One region of the Bacillus sp. JZ109 genome, then DNA from elsewhere that is predicted to be linked to it. Evidence: riboswitches for the same ligand, from Rfam matches in the RefSeq annotation. Region 1 holds a riboswitch; the other holds the start of a gene.
The links. Region 1 has a riboswitch for S-adenosylmethionine ahead of M1D94_RS12905 (phosphoadenylyl-sulfate reductase). Riboswitches for the same ligand answer to the same signal wherever they lie in the genome.
Positions count from the first base shown of each region.

Region 1 (11,181 bases):
CCCTGAATAACACCGACAGCAACGACAAGTACGGTCAGAAGCAATGCAACAACAATCAAAATCTTTCCGAGCTGCTCCAGTCTTCTTTGCAGCGGGGTTGACAATGTCCCTGCCGATTCAAGCATGTCGGCAATTTTCCCCATAGCCGTATTCATTCCTGTCCCGACGACAACCCCGACACCGCTGCCGCGGGTCACAATCGTTCCCATAAATGCCATATTGGTAATATCGCCAAGTGAAACATCCGGTTTTTTCAATTTATCAGCATGCTTCACAACCGGGATTGATTCCCCGGTCAGCGCTGATTCTTCTATTTCAAGGCTTCTCGCTTCAACAATTCGAACGTCTGCGCCAATTCTGTCCCCGCTCGTAAATTTCACAATATCCCCCGGCACCAGTTCCTTAGAAGGAATCTTTGTCCAGTTTCCTTCTCTGAGTGCCATGACATGCGGTGTTGAAAGCTCTTTTAAAGCCTGAAGAGATTGCTCAGCACGCCTTTCTTGAAAGAAACCAAGTATGCCATTCACAAACACAATCGCAATAATCGCAACCGCATCTACATATTCACCAAGAAATCCTGAGATTAACGTTGCCGCCAGAAGCACAAGCACCATAAAATCTTTGAACTGCGCGAAAAACAAGAGAAGCGCTGAAGTTTTTTTCCCTTCTTGCAGCTCGTTTGGTCCATGCTTGTCAAGGCGTTTTTTTACCTCTTTTTCTGTTAATCCTTGTTTCATGGACGTATTGGTTGCCTCTAGTAAATCTGTTTGTCCCATTTCATGAAACTTCATTCCGCTCGTCCACTCCCCTGCTCTCTTATAGAGATATCACTCTATAAGCATGCTTATTCTGACTCGTCCCATTTCATGCTATAATTATCGAATGCAGGAAGAATGAGAGGGTGTATTGCATATGTCGTTTGATGGCATGTTTACATACGGAATGACACACGAACTTAACGAGAAAATAATGGGCGGACGAATTACAAAAGTCCATCAGCCATATAAGCACGATGTGATTTTCCACATCCGTGCCAAGGGAAAAAACCAAAAACTATTATTATCGGCACATCCGAGCTATTCACGGGTGCATATCACGGCACAAGCTTATGAAAATCCAAGCGAACCGCCAATGTTTTGCATGTTGCTGAGAAAGCATATCGAAGGCGGATTCATTGAGAAAATTGAACAAGCGGGCTTAGACCGCATTATGATTTTTCATATCAAAAGCCGAAACGAAATTGGCGATGAAACCGTACGAAAGCTTTATGTAGAAATTATGGGCCGTCACAGCAATATCATTTTGACTGACGCAGCAGAAAATGTGATTATCGACGGACTTAAGCATTTATCACCGTCAATGAACAGCTACCGTACAGTACTGCCCGGCCAAGATTATAAGCTTCCGCCTGCTCAGGACAAAATATCGCCTCTTGAGGCGTCAGAAGATGATATTTTGCGTCACCTCAGCTTTCAAGAAGGAAGGCTTGATAAACAAATTGTCGACCACTTTTCAGGGGTGTCTCCGCTTTTCGCCAAAGAAGCGGTTCACAGAGCAGGCCTTGCCAACAAAGTCACACTGCCAAAAGCGTTGCTGGCACTGTTTGCCGAAGTGAAAGAGCACCGTTTCATTCCCAACATTACGACTGTAAACGGAAAGGAATATTTTTATTTACTGGAGCTGACTCATCTAAAGGGCGAAGCGCGCCGTTTTGATTCATTAAGCGAACTGCTCGACCGTTTTTATTTCGGAAAAGCTGAACGAGACCGAGTCAAACAGCAGGCTCAGGATCTTGAGCGTTTTGTTGTGAACGAACGGAAGAAGAATGCCAACAAAATCAAAAAATTAGAGAAAACCCTGGAGTATTCGGAAAACGCGAAGGAATTTCAGCTTTACGGGGAGCTTTTAACCGCTAATTTATATATGCTGAAAAAAGGTGATAAACAGGCTGAGGTCATCAATTATTATGATGAAGAAAGCCCGACAATCACGATTCCTTTAAACCCGAACAAAACGCCTTCTGAAAACGCACAGGCCTATTTCACGAAGTATCAGAAAGCGAAAAATTCGGTCGCAGTTGTCGAGGAGCAAATCAGGCTGGCACAGGAAGAGATCGAATATTTTGATCAGCTGATTCAGCAGCTTTCGTCCGCTTCTCCCCGGGATATCAGCGAAATCAGGGAAGAGCTTGTTGAGGGCAAATATTTGCGCCCTAAGCAGCAAAAAGGCCAGAAAAAGCAAAAACCGCACAATCCGGTGTTAGAAACATATGAATCCACCTCAGGCCTGACAATTTTAGTGGGTAAGAACAATCGTCAAAATGAATATTTAACGACCAGAGCGGCGGCTAGAGACGATATCTGGCTTCACACGAAGGACATTCCCGGCTCCCACGTTGTGATCAGAAGCAGCGAACCGGATGAGCAAACAATCATGGAAGCCGCGACAATTGCAGCTTATTTTTCAAAAGCTAAAGATTCAAGTTCAGTGCCTGTAGATTATACAAAAATCAGGCATGTCAAAAAACCAAACGGCGCGAAACCCGGTTTCGTCACCTATGACAGCCAGCATACCGTCTTTGTCACGCCTGATGCTGATACTGTCATCAAGCTCAAAAAAAGCTGAGCCGCATAAAGAAAAGCCAGAGCATTTGTATGCTCTGGCTTATTTCTTTCTTCTCACCTGATAAAGCCTGTTCACTTCAGCAACAAAATCGCCGTCAATCAGCTTATCCACGTTTTCAGCAAGCTCTTTCGTGTGCTTTGGACTGGCTCCGCTTGTAGAAACAGACACAGTGACATGCCCTCTTTTTACGATTTTCGGCATATATACATTGCCAAGCTCAGCGTCACTGACACAATTGACAAGCTGAAAAGGCGAAGCGGATTGGGCAATTTCTTTGTTCACTGCCGCATTATCCGTCGCAGCAATAATTAAGAAAGCATTGAGATAATCTTCTTTTTCAATTGTCCGTTTTTCCCATTTGATACGTCGCTCTTCTGCCATTTGCTTGATTTCCGGTTCAACATCTGGACTGACGAGCGTTATATCAGCTCCCTCAGAAATCACCATTTTCAGCCTTCTGAGAGCGATGCTGCCGCCCCCCGCAATGACAACCTTCTTCTTTTCCAGGCTAATGTGCAGCGGAAGCATATGAACCTCCATCAAAATCAAATTGTCCCTCAGAATTTGCCGCAGTTTCTCTAACACGGTTCAAAAATGCGTTTTTCACATGAGGATGAAAACCGATATAGGAAGAGAGGTAGACGTTCGGATTATGGGCTTTTAATTTCTGAACCTCTCGTTCGATTTCATTCATCAGCATACCCGTAAACAGCAAATATGGAACGATAAAGGTTGTTATGCCGTCATCTTTTTCAAGTTCTGAAAAAACCTCTTTGTAATTCGGGCCGCATGCTGTCAAAAAGCACGGAATGACTTCCTTCACTGGAACCATTTCCTGAAGAAGATTAGCAATTCCGGTTACGTCTCTTTTGACATCTGGATCTGAACTTCCCCTTCCGATGAGCACCACTCTGGCATTTTCATACGGAACACCTATGTCTTTCATTCGGTGATATACAGCCTTGACTACTTCTTCGTCAATCCCGATCGGCTTTCCGTATGAAATACGGACTGATGGATATCGAGATGCAGCACGGGCAATTTCTTCCGGAATATCATGTTTTGCATGCGCAGCTGTTAAAAGAAGCAGAGGCACCACTGCGATATGAGTGGCGCCTTGCTTCGCACATGCTTCAAATCCTGTCTCAATTGCCGGCTCCTGAAGCTCTAAAAAGCTGATTTCTTGTACTGGCACAGAGATGTGGGCCTTACATCCTTCCAAAAAGGCTGCGGCTTCTTGCTGCGCTTTTTTGACCCGGCTGCCGTGGCCGACATATAAAATTGCTTGTTTCATTTTTACAACGCCTCGCTTAAATCTTGTTTTTTCAGTTCAGATTCAAACCATTCCAGCTTATAGTGATAATTTACAACATTTCCAATGACAATTAAACTCGGATTTGTAATATTTTCTTTTATCACCGTTTCTGAAAGGGTGTCAACTGTACAAAAAACAGATTTTTGCTTGTCCGTTGTTCCCCAATGAATAAAGGCTGCCGGCGTAGAACCGTCCCGGCCATTTTCAAGGAGTTTTCTCTCAATCTGCTGCACGTTTTTGATACCCATATAGATGACAAGTGTATCAATTCCTGTAGCCAGCGCTTTCCACTTTTCCTCAAAATCTTCTTCTTTTTTATAGTGACCCGTTACAAAAGCGACGTTAGAGCCCGCCTCCCGATGAGTAACAGGAATCCCGGCATAAGCGGCTGCCGCGATTCCAGACGTAATGCCGGGGATGATTTCAAACGGAATTCCGTTTTCAGAGAGGCATTCCGCTTCTTCTCCCCCCCTGCCGAACACAAAAGGGTCTCCGCCTTTCAGCCTGACAACGGTTTTCCCTTTTTGCGCATACTTTACAAGAAACCGATTGATGGTTTCCTGCTTCATCGTATGAAAATCCGGAAGCTTCCCGCAGTAGATCAGGTCTGCTTGCTCTTTGGCATATTGTAAAATCTCTTTATTTACTAATCTGTCGTATAAGATGACATCAGCTTTTTCAATGGCTTTCAGCGCTTTAATTGTCAGCAGATCAGGGTCACCGGGACCCGCTCCTACAATATATACTTTCCCCATCGTATTTCCCCCGATCTATTCGAGTTCTTCCAGAGCATTCGCTGTGATGATGTTCTCGCTTGCATTCCGGCACCTGAGAAGAACGCAGCAGATCATATTCAGCTCAATTTTTGTTTAACAAACTCGATCAGCTGATTTTTACACGCTTCACGGTCATGCTGTCCTGAATCAAGAACGAGCTCTGGAGCTTCCGGTTCTTCATAAGGTGAATCAATTCCTGTAAAGAACGGAATCTCTCCGTTTCTTGCTTTTTTGTAAAGCCCTTTCGGATCTCTTTGTTCACAAATATCAAGGTCGCATTTAATGTAGACTTCATTAAATTCGCCCGCTTCCACAAGCTCGCGAACCTGTTGTCTGTCCTCGCGGAAAGGAGAGATAAAAGCAGTAATCACAATGGTTCCCTGCTGAACAAAAAGCTTCGCCACCTCTCCGATCCGGCGGATGTTTTCTTTTCGGTCTTCATCAGAAAAACCAAGATCCTTATTTAGGCCGTGACGGATATTATCCCCGTCCAGCACAATCACTTGGTAGCCTTGCTCAAACAATTCTCTCGCAGCGGCGTTGGCAATGGTTGATTTGCCTGAGCCGCTTAACCCTGTCAGCCAGAGAATGGAGCTTTTATGCTTGTTTTTTTGCTGATACTCTTCTTTTGTGATAGAGGCTTCATGCCATACAATATCGCGATTTGTCACTGCCAGTCCTCCTTAAGATACGCCTACTTCTTCTTTTTTCTTCATCCCTTTGATTAACACTTCTACGACTTCTTTTCGACTGAATTCAGCAGGGGGCAGCACACCGTCTCTCAGCATGCCTCTTACCTTAGTGCCTGATAAAATGACGTGATGCTCTCTGCCATGAGGGCATGTTTTCGCTGTTCCCATATTTCCGCATTTTTTACAGAAGAAGCTGTGCTCAAATTTCAGCGGTGTAATTCCGAGTTCTTCAGGTTTAAATGTGTCAAACAGTTCCTGTGCTTCGTATGTTCCGTAATAGTCGCCTACACCTGCATGATCACGGCCGACGATGAAATGTGTGCAGCCGTAGTTCTTTCTGACAAGCGCGTGGAAAATTGCTTCTCTCGGGCCTGCATAACGCATCGCCGCTAAAAAGACACCAAGGAAAACGCGATCTTTCGGGTAATAATGATCAAGAAGCACTTGGTAGCTTTCCATCCGTACATCAGCTGGAATGTCATCAGATTTTGTTTCACCTACTAACGGATTCAAGAACAAGCCGTCTACTGTTTCAAGAGCCGTTTTTTGAATGTATTCATGCGCTCTGTGAACAGGGTTTCTTGTTTGGAAACCGACAATGGTTTCCCAGCCTTTTTCCGCAAACTGGCGTCTCGTTTCTGACGGTTCAAATGTAAATTCAGGGAACTGTTTTGAAGCTTTTTTAATCAACGTAATCGGCCCGCCGACATATGTATTGCCGCGGCTGAACAACTTTTTAACACCCGGATGCTCCTGTTCATCTGTTTTGTACACATTGACAGCTTCTTTTTGTTTGTCAGGCACGTACAGGTCTTCGATTTGGATAACGCCGTATGTTTCTCCTTCATACGTTAACTTTACCTTTTCACCAAGTGACAGTTCCGCTGCTTTTTGCGCATCGACCGGAAGCGTGATCGGAAGAGACCAGACAACGCCGGAAGAAAGACGCATGTTTTCGACTACAGATACGTAATCTTTTTCATTAAAGAAACCTTCAATCGGGCTGTATGCACCGATACCGATCAATTCCAAATCCGCGAAAGAAATTAAATCAAGTTCAATTTCTTTTTGGATGCCGCTCACATCATATGATTCATCTACTCTGTTTACTAATGTTCCTCCGTGTGGTGCTAAGCTCATAATATCCATCTCCTCCTAGTTAACTTATAAAATTACTCAGATTAATGATCAGATTCCCCCGCCTTGTTCGTGGACTGAGCGTCTCTCTTTACGAATGGCCTTTGTCAGGCTGACGGCACCCCCCGCCGCTAAAAGCACACTTACCATGATAAAGATCGAATAATAATCTGCTTTTAAAAACAAGGATACAAGCAGATAAGAAATCGATAAAGATAAAAACGGCGATACGATCCATACCTTCAGCATCGTTTGAACAACTTGTTTATGGAACACGTTCGGCCCGTTTTTTGCCATGCCTATTCCGATAATAGACGATGACGTGACTTGCGCCAAGGGCACCGGCATCCCAAATACAGAACTGATGATCACCAGTCCCGCTCCTGTACCGGATAAGAGAATGCCTTCTCCTTTGGAGAATCTTGTAATTTTCTTCCCGTTTGTTTCTAACACACGCCGGCCTAATAACAGTGCGCCAAGAGCAACAAAAGCTCCTCCATACAAGGTTCCTTTTCCGACATCAAGCACACCGGCAGCTACTAACGGGCCAACAGCATTCGCCACGTTATTCATGCCTGCAGAGAATGCTTCGAAAAATCCGGCAACTAACAAAACAATACCGAGGATTTTTTGCTTTTTAGAAGATTTTACTTCAATCTTAAAATAACGAAACAGCTTAGATACGAAATAGGTGAAGCCGAAAGCGAACAGCGGGACAAAAACCCAAAATGACACAATGATCAGAAGATTGTTCACAAACAATACTTTATAAGCCACTCCCACGCCGACAACCGCGCCGACTGTTACTTCACTTGTCGACAAAGGAATGCCGAGCAGATTAGCAGTAAAGAGCGACAGGGCAGCAGCTCCAATAATGATGCAAACAATCGTCAGTGTAATCGTCTGCTCAGGAATAATGCCGGAGCTGATTGTTTTTACAACCTCGCCTCCGCCAATGACCGCCCCGGCAAAGACACCGACTGCGCATAGGATCAAAGCGTAGGTTTTCTTTTTGATGGCTCCGGAGCCGTAAGCAACCCCCATCGAAGCTGCAGCGCCGCTTGCACCAATATTCATCGCGAAAAACAAGCTAAATAAAATAGCGGCTAATTCCATTTTGCAGCTCCTTATTCATGCAGTCCGCATTCTGTTTTCGCCATACCATTCCATCTGCCTGAGCGCAAATCCTCTGCTGTAAAAGCGGGAGCAGTGCAAGGCGCACAGCCAATACTTGGATATCCTTGGTCATGAAGCGGATTGTAGTCCAGTTCATTCCGGGATGTGTATCTCCAAATGTCTTTCCAAGTCCAATGGATAAGCGGGCAAACTTTTACTGACTTGAATTTTTCATCTTTGTTTAAGAAATTCGTATTGGCACGGCTTGGCCCTTGATCACGACGCAGGCCGGAAAGCCAGGCTGGATGTCCTGAAAGCGCCTCTCTTAAAGGAACGACCTTTCTAAGATAGCAGCACTGATTCGGCTCTCTTTCCCACAGTTTGTCACCATGTTCTTCGGCTTGTTCCTCAAGGGTGAGGTCTGGTTTTTTCAGGATGATATTAAGACCCGGATAACGCTCTTTCACTCGTTCAATTGTTTCATAGGTTTCTTTAAAATGAAGTCCTGTATCAAGAAACACAATCTCTGCGTCTTTTTTCACTTTATAAATTAAGTCAATCAGAACGATTCCCTCAATTCCGAAACTGCAGGCATAAACAAGCTGATTGCCGTAATGGCCGTATGCCCATTTTAAAACTGACAGCGCTCCTTTGTAAGGATCGTCTTCCGGAAATGTAATCGTTGGTTCTTCCCAATTATCGTACGTTAACATTTCTTCTTTCCTCCTTTCGGAGACAAACAAACAGTAGCTTTCTGCCGGTTGTCTTTTCCCAATTGTAATGTGATTCGCGGCTGCTGATATCACAGACAGCCTTTTTTCCTCTTAAAATAAAAAACTTTCAATCCGGCGGAAAGAAAGACAGGAACAGCATGCAGCCCTTATCTTTCAAAATGGAATTCATTTTGCTGGAAGTAGCACCTTACAAACTATGCAGGTTGCCGGGCTTCATAGGTCCAGTCCCTCAGCCGCTCTTGATAAGTTTTTAGATTTGTAGTAAATTTTAGCACAATTCTAACATAAGTCAACCCGACTTTTTTTATAGGATTAATAAAAAAACAGGCCCCACAGCCTGTTTTCAAGTACAGCAAGGCTTTGAAGCCTCTTTACATCATTTGAATTTATTTTTTATTTTTTAAACCAATCTTTTGACTCGGGATTTCGTTTCCATGTTTGCAGCTTTTTTAGATCATCTGAATGAATATTTCCGTTTTCAAGCGCGACCTCTGTGAGCGTATCATAATCAGTTAATGAGTAGTATGGCAGTTCTGCCTTTGCGAAGGCTTCCTCCGCTTTAGGAAGTCCGTACGTAAAGATTGAGACGACACCAAGCACTTCACAGCCGGCCGCTTGTAAAGCTGCACAAGCTTCAAGCACGCTGCCTCCTGTGGAGATTAAGTCTTCAATGACGACTGTTTTTTGCCCTTCTTGCACAGCTCCCTCAATCTGATTGCCTTTACCGTGCGCCTTCGGCTTGCTCCTCACATAACACATCGGAAGATTCAAACGGTCAGCCGCAAGAGCAGCATGAGGAATACCCGCGGTTGCTGTTCCCGCAATCATTTCAGCTTCGGGAAAATGCTCTTTGACAAGCTTGCTGATGCCTGAGGCGACATCATTTCTGACCTCTGGGAAAGATAGCGTAAGGCGGTTGTCACAGTAGATTGGAGATAAAATGCCGCTTGCCCATGTGAACGGCTCGTTCGGGCGTAAAAATACAGCTTGGATGTCTAATAGATGTTTTGCGATGATTTGTTTCAAGATTTAATTCCCTCCCATTCAAGTCTGACAGCCTTATAGGCTTTTACCGGGTCTTCCGCTTTTGTAATCGAGCGTCCTACTACAATCGCTGATGAACCTTTCTCTCTTGCAATAGCAGGCGTCGCTACGCGGACTTGGTCATTCGCAGCGTCCTCAGACATTCTGATCCCCGGAGTGACCGTCAGAAATGAAGGCGACACCGCTTGATAAATGGCTTTTGCTTCATGAACAGAGCAGACCACTCCATCCAGTCCGCTCTCTTCCGCCTGTTTGCTGTAGTGCACAACCGTATCAATCAGAGATTTTTCGATTAGCAGTTCATCTTTCATGATTTGTTCAGATGTGCTTGTCAGCTGGGTTACCGCGATCAGTGACGGACGTTTTTTTCCAGCCGGCGTACCTTCTTCTAAGCCTTCGAGAGCTGCCTGCATCATTTTTTTGCCCCCGGCAGCATGAACATTGACGAGATCTACTCCGAGACTGGCAAGGCGCTTCATCGCTTTGTTTACAGTAGTCGGGATGTCATGAAGCTTTAGATCTAAAAACAGCTCGCAGTTTCTTTCTTTTAATTGTTTCACGATCGATGGCCCTTCTTGATAAAAAAGCTCCATTCCAACCTTTACAAATAACGGTTCTTGCTGAAAAGGAGCTAAGAACGCGAGTGTTTCTTCAGCTGATGCAAAATCAAGCGCGATGATGGGCAGGTTGTTTTTCATGATTCCAGCTCCTTCCGATGCATTCTTCAATTGATTGATAGCCGTATTGGCGCAAAACAGATGGGAGCTGTTCAATAATCTCTGGACATGCAAAAGGATTCACAAAGTTTGCTGTTCCGACAGCGACTGCGCTTGCTCCCGCGAGAAGAAATTCCAGGGCATCTTCAGCCGTTTGCACGCCTCCCATTCCGATAATCGGGATATTGACCATCTGGCTGACTTCATACACCATGCGAATGGCAACCGGCTTCACAGCAGGACCCGAAAGTCCCCCTGTTTTATTCGCTAATATCGGTTTGCCGGTTTTTAAATCGAGTCTCATGCCAATTAGTGTGTTGATCATCGTAAGACCGTCCGCTCCCGCTTCCTCGATCGCTAATGCAATTTCTGTGATATTGGCCACGTTCGGAGAAAGCTTCACATAAACGGGTACATTCGAAACCTCTTTCACCGCTTTTGTCAAATCGGCAGCCATTTCAGGATTCGTGCCAAAAGCGATTCCGCCTGTTTTCACATTCGGGCAGGAAATATTCAATTCAAGAGCATGAACATTAGGCGCTTTGCTGATATGCTCTGCAACTTCAACATAATCCTCGACTTGAGAACCTGCGACATTGGCAATGATCGGCGTATCAAACTGCTCAAGCCACGGCAGCTCATTATGCAACACGCTATCCAGCCCCGGATTTTGGAGACCGATCGCATTGAGCATTCCAGCACCAGTCTCAGCTACCCGCGGCGTCGGATTCCCAAAGCGCGGCTCCTTTGTCGTAGCCTTAATCATGATGGCTCCAAGACAAGACAAATCATAAAAACGTGAAAATTCTTTTCCAAAACCGAAGCAGCCTGATGCAGGAATGATTGGGTTTTTCAAATCAAGTCCCGGCAATTTCACCTCTAGCATTACAGCGCCACCTCCTGAGCTTTAAATACAGGCCCGTCGAGACATACTTTTACATAGGATGTCTCACTTTCGTTTGTATGGCACACACACGCGAAGCATGCGCCGATTCCGCAGCCCATTCGTTCCTCCATGGACAGATA
Region 1 is NZ_CP096388.1:2,443,558-2,454,738, forward strand. It holds gene M1D94_RS12865 (calcium-translocating P-type ATPase, SERCA-type) at 1-791, opposite strand, end outside; gene rqcH (tRNA modification protein RqcH) at 913-2,625, shown strand; gene sirC (precorrin-2 dehydrogenase) at 2,665-3,153, opposite strand; gene sirB (sirohydrochlorin chelatase) at 3,134-3,919, opposite strand; gene cobA (uroporphyrinogen-III C-methyltransferase) at 3,922-4,695, opposite strand; gene cysC (adenylyl-sulfate kinase) at 4,794-5,387, opposite strand; gene sat (sulfate adenylyltransferase) at 5,400-6,548, opposite strand; gene cysP (sulfate permease) at 6,597-7,661, opposite strand; gene M1D94_RS12905 (phosphoadenylyl-sulfate reductase) at 7,673-8,374, opposite strand; SAM riboswitch class I at 8,539-8,644, opposite strand; gene pyrE (orotate phosphoribosyltransferase) at 8,789-9,421, opposite strand; gene pyrF (orotidine-5'-phosphate decarboxylase) at 9,418-10,137, opposite strand; gene M1D94_RS12920 (dihydroorotate dehydrogenase) at 10,106-11,041, opposite strand; gene pyrK (dihydroorotate oxidase B electron transfer subunit) at 11,041-11,181, opposite strand, start outside.

Region 2 (11,181 bases), 1.9 Mb from region 1:
CTCAAAAGCAGCAAGGAGGATTCAGAAAAAGTCATTCAAAATGTACTGAGTGTCGCCAGGGAATGTCTTCAAGAAGTACGGTCTGTCGTTCACCAAATGGGCCGTAGTGAATCGATGGTGGGGCTTACCGCTTTGCGGGGGCTCATTCATCAAGTGGAGGAACGGAGCGGCTTGCACGTTTCTTTAGATACTGCCGGACTGTCAGAAGAGTCTTGGCCTCCAAACGTGAGCGAAACGATCTACCGCATCTTGCAGGAAGCGCTGACCAATATCATTCGTCACGCTGACGCTTCTCATGCGGCGGCCGTCATTTCTAACGACAAGTCCCATCTCTATGTCACAATCACCGACGACGGACAATTCACCGGCAGCCTTACTTATGGATTTGGCCTGACAGGAATGAAAGAGCGCGCAGAAAAAGCAGGCGGTTCCCTTACTTTCAGTGCCGTACAGCCGAGCGGCCTGAAAATTGAGCTGTCATTGCCGCTCATGACAACGAATAAGGAGCAAAAAGATGAACAAAGATAACATACGCGTCGCGCTTGCCGATGATCAGCCGCTTGTGCGTGAAGGTTTCCGCTACGTCATCAACGCACAGACGGATATGACGGTTTCTGGTGAGGCCGGCGACGGTTGCGATATTATAGCACTCGCAAAACAAACAAAACCCGATGTCATCCTCATGGATGTCCAGATGCCGCATTGCTCAGGCATCGAAGCGGCGAAAGACATTATGTCCGCACTTCCAGATACAAAGATAGTCATTTTAACCACCTTTGACACGGAGGAATACGTATTTGAAGGCATCCGTGCGGGCGCAGTCGGCTATCTGCTGAAGGATACACTTCCTGAAGAGTTGATAGATGCGATTCGCGCTGCGGCCAGAGGCGAGGCGATTTTCCGTACAGTCACAGCTGCTAAAATTATCAGTGAGACATTTCGGGCGAAGCAACAGCCCCATCCAGAAGAACTGGCAGAGCCGTTCACCAAAAGAGAGCTTGAGGTTCTTCAGCAAATGGCCTTCGGACTGAGAAATGAGGATATTGCTGAAAAGCTTTTCGTCAGTGAAAGCACTGTGAAAACCCACGTGCACCGCATCCTGCAAAAATGCAATGCCCAAGACCGGACACAGGCAGTCGTATTTGCCATTCGAAACGGTATTGTGCAATAGAAATCTCTCATCCCGCCATGCTAAAATAAGACAAAGGAGATGATTGGAAATGAAAGAAGAAATCATTGAACGGTTTACTACATATGTAAAAGTCGACACACAGTCCGATGAATCCGTTGACACTTGTCCTTCCACACCCGGCCAATTGACATTAGGAAACATGCTCGTTGATGAATTGAAGTCCATCGGCATGCAGGATGCAGCCATTGATGAAAACGGCTATGTCATGGCAACTCTTCCCTCCAATACTGAAAAAGACGTGCCGACAATCGGCTTTCTCGCTCACGTCGACACCGCTACAGACTTTACCGGCAAAAACGTGAATCCGCAAATCATCGAAAGCTATGATGGAAAAGACATCGTTCTCAACAAACAGCTGCAGGTCACCCTGTCACCTGATCAATTCCCTGAGCTGTCCGGCTATAAGGGCCATACACTCATCACCACAGACGGCACCACCCTTCTCGGCGCAGACAATAAGGCCGGTATCGCTGAAATCATGACAGCCATGGATTACCTCATCAAACACCCTGAAATCAAGCACGGCACAATCAGAGTCGCCTTTACGCCTGATGAAGAAATCGGAAGAGGGCCGCACAAATTTGATGTGAAACGGTTCAATGCATCCTTTGCCTACACGGTTGACGGCGGGCCGCTCGGCGAGCTTGAATACGAAAGCTTCAATGCCGCTGCCGCAAAAATTACGATTAAAGGCAACAACGTACATCCCGGAACAGCTAAAGGGAAAATGATCAACTCTGCGAAAATCGCGATGAAGCTGAACAGCCTGCTGCCGGCAGACGAAGCGCCTGAATATACGGAAGGCTATGAAGGCTTCTATCACCTGCTGTCGATTCAAGGAGACGTAGAGGAAACAAAGCTCCACTACATTATTAGAGACTTTGACAAAGAGAATTTCCAAAACAGAAAAGAAACAATGAAGCGTGCCGTTGAAGAACTTCAAAACGAATACGGGCAAGACCGGATTCTGCTGGATATGAACGACCAATACTACAACATGAGAGAGAAAATTGAACCTGTCATCGAAATCGTCAACATTGCCAAGCAAGCAATGGAAAACCTCGGCATTGAACCGAAGATTTCCCCCATCCGCGGCGGCACCGACGGATCGCAGCTGTCCTACATGGGGCTTCCGACGCCAAACATCTTTACAGGCGGGGAAAACTTCCACGGCAAATTTGAATACATCTCAGTTGATAATATGGTCAAAGCCGTAAATGTCATCGTGGAGATTGCAAAGCAGTTTGAAGCGCAAGCATAATGCCAAAAGCCAGTCCAAAAAAGGACTGGCTTTTTTGTGTGAAAATGAAACATTTTAAACGCGTCCTCCGTAAAACAAGTATCAACAAATGAGGAGGAAAAACAATGACAAAACATGCAATCGCTGCAAAGAGTCTCTTGAAAAAATGGATCATTTCCAGGCCGCTTAACATGCAAAAGAAATCCAGCCCATTTCAAAAAATTAGAAAAATGTTCAAACGCTTCTTCAAATAAAACATTCAAATCCCCTAAATACAATCCGTATTCACCCGTACCGCCCAAATGCTCCGTAATTTGGGTTTTTTGTGTTCAATTCCGCAAAATAGGGTATAAACCAAACAAGCAAGAATACAGCACCCAAAAACAGGCAATTCGAATTACTCAAACTTAGGTTAAAAGTTATATAAAGGAATTTATTTTATCGTCGATAGTAACTATAGAACCAATCATCAACAAGAGCAAACAGCGTGATTCAAGACTATTTTCAGGTCATCAGGTTATACTGTTTTAGAGGGACAGTTTCTTGTTATTTATTGATTTAGAATTTTTTGAATACTTTTTGACTTTTTATCCGTACAATAGAGAGTACCAAAACTTTTTTTGGGAGGTATGTAATATGATCCTATTTATTATCATCGCATTATGCGGCTATCTTCTTTTTTCTTTCAGCAAGGACAATCGCCGCAAACCGCAAAAGACAAGCCCTCTGCCAGCAGCCGCACCTCATCACAACAACCTAATCGACCTTGACGCCATCCGCCAAAAACGCCGGATGCATCTTTCCTAATTCTATATTTCAAATGAAAAGGCTGCTGAATCACGCAGCCTTTTAAAATTGTTTTGATTTAGAGCCTGAAACCTTTTCGCCACCTATCCGTAATTTCATACAAGGCAAACCCAAAGGAGACTTCAGCAATGATCGAGTTATTTATGAAACAAAAAATGTTCTCATTTAAAGATGCATTTCACATTTATGACCGGGATGAACAAGAAACATTCAAGGTGGAGGGGCGTTTTTTCTCGTTAGGAGACTCATTACAAATGACAGACTCATCTGGGAAAACGCTCGTTTCCATAGAACAAAAACTAATGTCTTTATTGCCGCGCTATGAGATTTCAATTGGCGGGAAAACAGTTTGTGAGGTAACGAAGAAAGTAACGTTTTTCAAACCGAAATTTGTGATTTCCGGGCTTAACTGGGAAATCGATGGTGATTTATGGAGGGATGAATTCCAGCTGACGGACGGGGAAAATGTCCGGATGTCAGTGAGCAAAAAGTGGCTCAGCTGGGGTGATTCCTATCACTTGCAGATTGCAAACGAGGAAGATGTTCTGATTTGCACTGCCATCGCTATCGTGCTTGATATGGTTTTATATAACGATGAAGATGAAAGTATTCTCTAAAAAGCATTGACAATTGATCCAAAAGTAATAATATTAAGATAATTGAAATCTGAATATGAAGTTGTACCTTATCAAGAGAGGTGGAGGGACTGGCCCTATGATACCCGGCAACCGCTGTTTCAAACAGAATGGTGCTAAATCCTTAAGAACATTGCGTTCTTGCAGATGAGGCGGAGATTTGATCATTCAAGCTCTTCCTTCACAAAGGAAGAGCTTTTTACATGCTCAATATTTCAGAAAAGAGGCGAATAACATGGCTCAACAAACGAATGTTGCAGGACAAAAAACAGAAAAACAACGCAAAGCACCTTTCCGCGCCGATCATGTCGGCAGTTTGCTTCGTTCCGTTCCGGTAAAGCAAGCCCGGCAAAAAAAAGCGGCTGGTGAGATGACAGCAGAACAGCTTCGTGATATCGAAAATCAAGAGATCATCCGCATCGTGGAAAAACAAAAAGAAATCGGTCTCGATGTAGTAACAGACGGGGAATTCCGGCGTTCTTGGTGGCATTATGACTTCCTGGAAGGGCTTGACGGTGTGGAACCGTTCATCCCGGCTGAGGGGATTCAGTTCCATAACACAAAAACGAAAGCGCGCAGCATCAAAGTGACGGGAAAACTCGATTTTACGAGCCACCCAGCGCTTGCTGATTATCAATTTTTACATGAGATTGCCGGTAACGCGACGCCAAAATTGACCATTCCCAGCCCAAATATGCTGTTTTTTGGCGAAAAGGCGGATAAAGGGATTTATGACGATCAAGAGGAATATTTTCATGACCTGGCTCAAGCATACAAAAAAGCAATCAAAGCCTTCTATGATGCTGGCTGCCGTTATCTCCAGCTCGATGATACGTCATGGTCTCTCTTCTTTGAGGAAAAAGGCAGAGAGGTTGTCCGGGCGCTCGGCGGCGATCCAGAAACATTGCCATCCATATTTGCCAAAACAATTAATGATGCCGTCGCAGACCGGCCTGACGATTTAACGATCACAATGCACATTTGCCGCGGCAACTTCCGCTCAACCTGGGCGGCATCAGGAGGGTACGACGCTGTAGCGGAAACGATTTTGGACGGCTTAAACCTTGACGGCCTTTTCTTGGAATACGATGATGACCGCTCCGGAAACTTTGATCCGCTCCGTTTTGTGAAGCGCAAGGATCTGCAAATTGTGCTCGGCTTGATCACATCGAAATACGGCGAGCTTGAAAATCCTGAAGATGTGAAACGCCGTATCAATGAAGCCGCGCGTTTTGTCAGCTTGGACCAGCTATGCCTGAGCCCGCAGTGCGGTTTCGCCTCTACAGAAGAAGGCAACCTTCTGACAGAGGAGCAGCAATGGGCAAAGCTTCGCCATGTCATCGACATTGCCAACGATGTGTGGAGATAATCTATCATTGACAGAAATAGAAAATGTGTGAATAATAGATACTATCAGAAAATTTCATAAAAAGGTTTTCCTTATCAAGAGAGGTGGAGGGACTGGCCCTGCGATACCCGGCAACCGCTGTTTAACAGAATGGTGCTAAATCCTTTAGAGCAATGATTGCTCTTGAAGATAAGGTTGAGATTGTCACGCAAGCTCTTCCTTATCCAAAGGAAGAGCTTTTTTACATTTGAATGGAAAGAAGGAATGGACAACATGTCACAACAAACAACACCCGCAGAACAAAAATCACTTCAAAGAAAAAAACCGCCGTTTCGCGCGGATCAAGTCGGAAGCCTGCTAAGATCTGAGCCCGTCAAAAAAGCGCGGCTGCAAAAAGCGGCCGGCGATATTACGGCTGAGCAGCTTCGCCAGATCGAAAACGATGAAATTATCCGCATTGTGGAAAAACAGAGGGAAATCGGCCTGAACGTCGTGACAGACGGTGAATTCCGCAGAGCATGGTGGCACTTTGATTTCCTGGAAAACTTAGATGGCGTTGAGCCGTTTACTCCTGAGCAAGGCATTCAATTCCATAACGTACAGACAAAAGCACGCGGCATTAAAGTCACAGGCGATATCGACTTTTCAACACACCCAATGCTTGAAGATTACTCATTTCTCCATAGCATTGCCGGTGACGCGACGCCAAAGATGACCATTCCAAGCCCGAATATGCTGTTTTTCCGCGGGAAATTGGAAAAAGGTGCATACAAAAACGACTATCACCTTTTCCAGCATGATGTATCCAAAGCATATAAAAAAGCGATTCAAGCGTTTTATGACAGAGGCTGCCGCTACCTCCAGCTTGATGATACAGCGTGGGCCGTTTTCTTATCAGAAAAAGGCTTAAAACAAATCGAAGCGTTCGGAACAACGCCTGATGAGCTTCGCCAGCTGTTTGCGAAATCGATTAACGACGCGATAGCAGACCGCCCGGATGACTTGACGGTAACCATGCATATTTGCCGCGGCAACTTCCAGTCCACTTGGACAGCGGAAGGCGGCTATGACGCAGCAGCCGAAACCATTTTTGACGGCTTGAATCTTGACGGACTTTTCTTAGAGTATGATGATTCACGCTCAGGCGGATTTGAGCCGCTCCGTTACGTAAAACGGTCTGATCTTCAGCTTGTTCTTGGCTTAGTGACATCTAAATTCGGTGAGCTTGAAAATCCGGATGACGTGAAACGCCGTATCGAAGAAGCGTCCCGTTATGTAAGCTTAGACCAGCTTTGCCTCAGCCCTCAATGCGGATTTGCTTCAACTGAGGAAGGCAACAAGCTGACTGAAGAACAGCAATGGGCGAAGCTCCGCCATGTGGTTGAGATCGCTAATGATGTTTGGAAATAAGAAAAGAAAAAACACACTTGATTCCCTAGCGGAGCAAGTGTGTTTTTTATGTCATTGTGCGGTGTAGCCCCCATCAAGGACGACAGCCTGCCCAGTGACGCCCTTCGCCTTCTCGCTTGCCAAAAACACGGCATAATCCGCAATTTCCTTGACGGAAAGCAGTCGCTTTTGCGGCACAAGCGGAAAAATGACTTGTTCAAGTACAGAGTCGTAAGGGACATTTCTAGTTTTTGATAGATCGCTAAGCTGATTGCGTACAAGCTGGGTATCGACATAACCCGGACAGAGCGCATTGACTGTTATGCCGTGGGGCGCGCCTTCCAGCGCCCCTACTTTTGTGAGTCCAATGACGCCGTGCTTGGCGCTATTATAAGCGGATTTCCCTGCAAAGCCGACTAATCCATTAACAGACGCGATATTAATGATTCTGCCAAACTGCTGTTTTTTCATGATCGGAAAAACATGCTTCATTGCAATAAAGGGGGCCGTCAGCATGACCTTGATCAGCTGTTCAAAGGTGTCTGTCGGAAACTCTTCAATCGGAGCGACGTGCTGAATACCGGCATTGTTCACCAGAATATCCAAGCGGCCGTATTGTTTTTGGATGACGTTCACCGTATCAGCAACTTGCGCTTCCTTTGTCACATCATACGGAATGGCCGCCGCGTCAAAGCCTTCTTCTGCAAGTTTGGAGGCTGCTTTTTCACATGCTTCCGGACGGAGGTCTGAAACGATGACGCTGGCACCTTCCCGGGCGAATTCTCTTGCCATTTCGAATCCGATTCCGCCGGCAGCCCCTGTCACCAAGGCGACTTGTTTTCTCATGTCAAACACCTTCCCATTAAGAATTGAGTACAGACTGGCTTACAGCGAAATCAGCTTCTGTTTTTTCATAAACCTCTTCAATTGTGACACCATCCTGAAGCTCCGTCAGTGTCATGCGGCCGTTCACAAAATCAAATACAGCCAAATCCGTAATCAGCCTGTGCACGACTTTCTGGCCTGTCAGCGGAAGGGAGCATGTTTTTTTCACCTTTGATTCACCATGCTTATTGACGTGCTCCATGATGACAACGATCCGTTTCGCCCCGTTGACGAGATCCATAGCGCCGCCCATCCCTTTTACCATTTTGCCCGGGATCATCCAATTGGCCAAATCACCCTGCTCCGAAACCTCCATTCCACCAAGAATAGCCAAATCGATATGCCCGCCTCTTATCATCGCGAATGACTCAGCGCTGTCAAAATAAGAGGCGCCCGTCACTTCAGTGATCGTTTCCTTTCCCGCATTGATCAAATCCGCGTCTTCCGTTCCTTCCAGAGGATAGGGGCCAATTCCGAGCAAGCCGTTTTCCGACTGAAGCATGACGTGAACGCCGTCGGGTATCTCATTTGCGACAAGCGTCGGCATTCCAATCCCGAGATTCACATTCATGCCGTCCTTGATTTCTTGTACAGCCCGTTTGACCATTCGTTTTCTCGCTTCCTTCACTTGGCCTCACCCTTTCCCGATGCTTGCTGAACTGTTCGTTTTTCAATCCGTTTTTCTTGGCTCGCGCCAAGCACGACATGCTGTACGTAAATTCCCGGCGTATGGATGTGATCTGGATCGAGCTCTCCTGCTTCCACGATTTCTTCCGCCTCGGCAATCGTGATCTTGCCTGCCATGGCGGCAATGGGATTGAAATTTCTCGCCGTTTTCCTAAAAACCAAATTGCCCATGGTGTCCGCTTTCCACGCTTTGACGATCGCCACATCGCCGGTAATGCCTCGCTCCAGCACATAAGTCCGGCCGCCGAATGTTTTATGTTCTTTTCCCTCGGCTATGGAGGTGCCGACGCCTGTCGCCGTATAAAATCCCGGTATGCCTGCACCGCCTGCACGAATTCTCTCAGCGAGCGTTCCTTGGGGAACAAGCTCGACCTCAAGCTCTCCGCTTAAAAACTGCCGCTCAAAAATTTTATTTTCACCGACATAGGAAGCAATCATTTTCTTGATTTGCTTGTTAGCCAGAAGCAAACCAAGCCCCCAGTCATCGACTCCGCAGTTATTGCTGACAACGGTTAAATCCTTTACTCCCTGATCTCTTATAGACAAAATGAGCTGTTCAGGGATGCCGCACAGCCCAAACCCTCCCGCGATCAGCATATCCCCATCATGAATCAGTTTCGCAGCTTCCTTGCTTGATGACAGCACTTTTCCCATATTGATGCTCCTTTCGTTTTCTTCTACACTAGACCAGTCAGGCTGTAAATCGCGATTACAGCAAATACGGCAGCCGTTTTAATGAGCGTGATCGCAAAAATATCGCGATAGGATTGCCGGTGTGTCAAACCCGTCACGGCCAGAAGCGTGATAACAGCGCCATTATGCGGCAGTGTGTCCATCCCGCCTGATGCCATTGAAATGACCCGATGCATCACCTCTGGCGGAATATTGTAAGCCTGAATCGCCTGTAAGTATTGTTCTGACATCGCGCTTAACGCAATGCCCATTCCTCCTGAAGCCGAGCCGGTGATTCCCGCCAGCGCAGTTGTCGTAACGGCGCCATTTACAAGCGGATCGGTAAAAGTATGTGAAATTCCGCTGCTCAGCTTATGAAACCCCGGCAGCGCGGCGATAATGCCGCCGAACCCGTACTCGGCACCCGTATTCATAGATGCCAGCAAGGCGCCGCCAATTCCTTCATTCAGCCCTTCCTTCAATTGGGCAAACACACTTCTCCAATCAAATAAAATCGTTGTGATGATGCCAATCACTAAAGCAATCTCCACCGACCAAATAGCAGCCGCTGAAGAAATATCAAGCCTGCCGAACTCCTTTAATCCTATGGAAGAAAAATCAAATCCATTCGGATACCACTTTGGCAGGTAAATGGTGAAATATTTATTCACTGCACCGACGAGAATAAGCGGGACAAAGGCAAGCGCGTGCCGAATCGGGCTTTTGTCCGGTTCAGCCGCGGACTCAATCGATTCAGGAGCAGGAGCATTCTGCGAATCAAAACCGCCATAACCTTCGCCAGATGCCTGCGCTTTCTTCCGCCTTGATTCCAAATAGAGCATCCCAGCTGCCAGCACAATCACTGCGCCCATCAAGCCCAGCCAAGGGGCGGCATAAATGTCTGTTTTGAAAAACGACGTCGGGATGACATTTTGGATTTGCGGCGTTCCCGGAAGTGCGTCCATCGTAAACGTAAAAGCCCCTAAAGCAATCGTTCCCGGGATGAGGCGTTTTGGTATGTTTGCTTCTTGGAACATGTTTTTCGCAAAAGGATATACGGCAAATACGACAACAAACAGGCTGACGCCGCTGTACGTCAAGACAGCGCCCATCAGCACAATGGCAAGTATCGCTCTTTTTGCCCCGACAAGCCGGACAATTGTTTTCGCGATTGATGCCGCAAGCCCGGCCATTTCAACGACCTTTCCAAAAATGGCACCGAGCAAAAACACTGGGAAATACAGCTTAATAAAACCCGCCATCTTCTCCATAAAAATTGATGAAAAAAAAGGAAGCACATGGCTTGGATCTGTCAGCAGCACCGCGAATAACGCGCAAATCGGCGCAAACAATATGACAGAAAATCCCCGATACGCCGTAAACATCAGCAAACCTAACGCCAATAGAATGATGATCAGTTCCACACACACATCCCCCATTTCCGCGAACTAGAAAGCGTTTACAAAAACCTGTCCGCATCGGCTGTTTCCGTCCCCTTTCCATATGTACGAGAAGCGTGGGCCAACTATTCCGATTAAAAAAGGAAAGCTCCTTTTTTCGGAGCTTTCCTCTGCCATTCATTTCATTCCTACTAGGATATCAACATCAATCGTAATATCGACTGATTTCATCTCTTTCAGCAGGCTGACTCGATCTTTCAGCGCCGACCAGGCAAGCGGCGTCATCTTGAGAAGCCAGTGGATCGCCTGCTGGTCAAGCGTTTTAACATAGCGCAGCCTGACAGGACGGCTGTATGCTGCATTTGCTGTAAAACGCTCAACAGCTGCCGCATTGGAATACGTGCGCCTTGGTGAATCAGCATATAAAAATTGCCTTAATTCTATTAAATAGTCGCTTCGCGGCACTACTTTTACGAGCATGCCATCATTCTTCAGCAGTCTATGAAACTCTGCATAATTGGACGGGGAAAAAATAGACAGCACAACATCAAATTGGCGATCATGAAAAGGAGCACGCGCCACATCGGCAACCGCCCACATCTGATCTTTGAATGCCTTAGAAGCTTTTAAGATCCCATCCTTCGAAAGATCGATGCCGGTTCCTATCGCTTCTTTCCCTAAATAATCAAACCCGCAAAGCGCGTTCAAATGGGAACCCTCACCGCAACCGCTGTCCAGGATGGTAAATGCCTCTTGACCGGATTTGGGATGGCTGATGAGTTCTGCAATCGTATCATGGAGCGGCTCAAAAAAACCATATTCTCCAATCAGCCTGCTTCTCGCTTCAAAAAGCTCGGCACCGTAACTGGTTTTGACCGGCTTTGTCAGGAAGTTCACGTAGCCGTGCCGAGATAAATCAAATGTAT
Region 2 is NZ_CP096388.1:204,991-216,171, reverse strand. It holds gene M1D94_RS01165 (sensor histidine kinase) at 1-528, shown strand, start outside; gene yxjL (two-component system response regulator YxJL) at 515-1,171, shown strand; gene pepT (peptidase T) at 1,221-2,453, shown strand; gene M1D94_RS01150 (hypothetical protein) at 2,558-2,686, shown strand; gene M1D94_RS01145 (hypothetical protein) at 2,976-3,239, shown strand; gene M1D94_RS01140 (LURP-one-related/scramblase family protein) at 3,368-3,856, shown strand; SAM riboswitch class I at 3,922-4,028, shown strand; gene M1D94_RS01135 (5-methyltetrahydropteroyltriglutamate--homocysteine S-methyltransferase) at 4,110-5,243, shown strand; SAM riboswitch class I at 5,312-5,418, shown strand; gene M1D94_RS01130 (5-methyltetrahydropteroyltriglutamate--homocysteine S-methyltransferase) at 5,496-6,632, shown strand; gene M1D94_RS01125 (3-hydroxybutyrate dehydrogenase) at 6,684-7,457, opposite strand; gene M1D94_RS01120 (succinyl-CoA--3-ketoacid CoA transferase subunit B) at 7,474-8,124, opposite strand; gene M1D94_RS01115 (CoA transferase subunit A) at 8,121-8,837, opposite strand; gene M1D94_RS01110 (GntP family permease) at 8,861-10,279, opposite strand; gene M1D94_RS01105 (methyltransferase domain-containing protein) at 10,433-11,181, opposite strand, start outside.
Region 2: it holds a riboswitch for S-adenosylmethionine, as region 1 does, so the genes downstream of both, M1D94_RS01135 (5-methyltetrahydropteroyltriglutamate--homocysteine S-methyltransferase) here and M1D94_RS12905 (phosphoadenylyl-sulfate reductase) in region 1, are expected to answer to the same signal.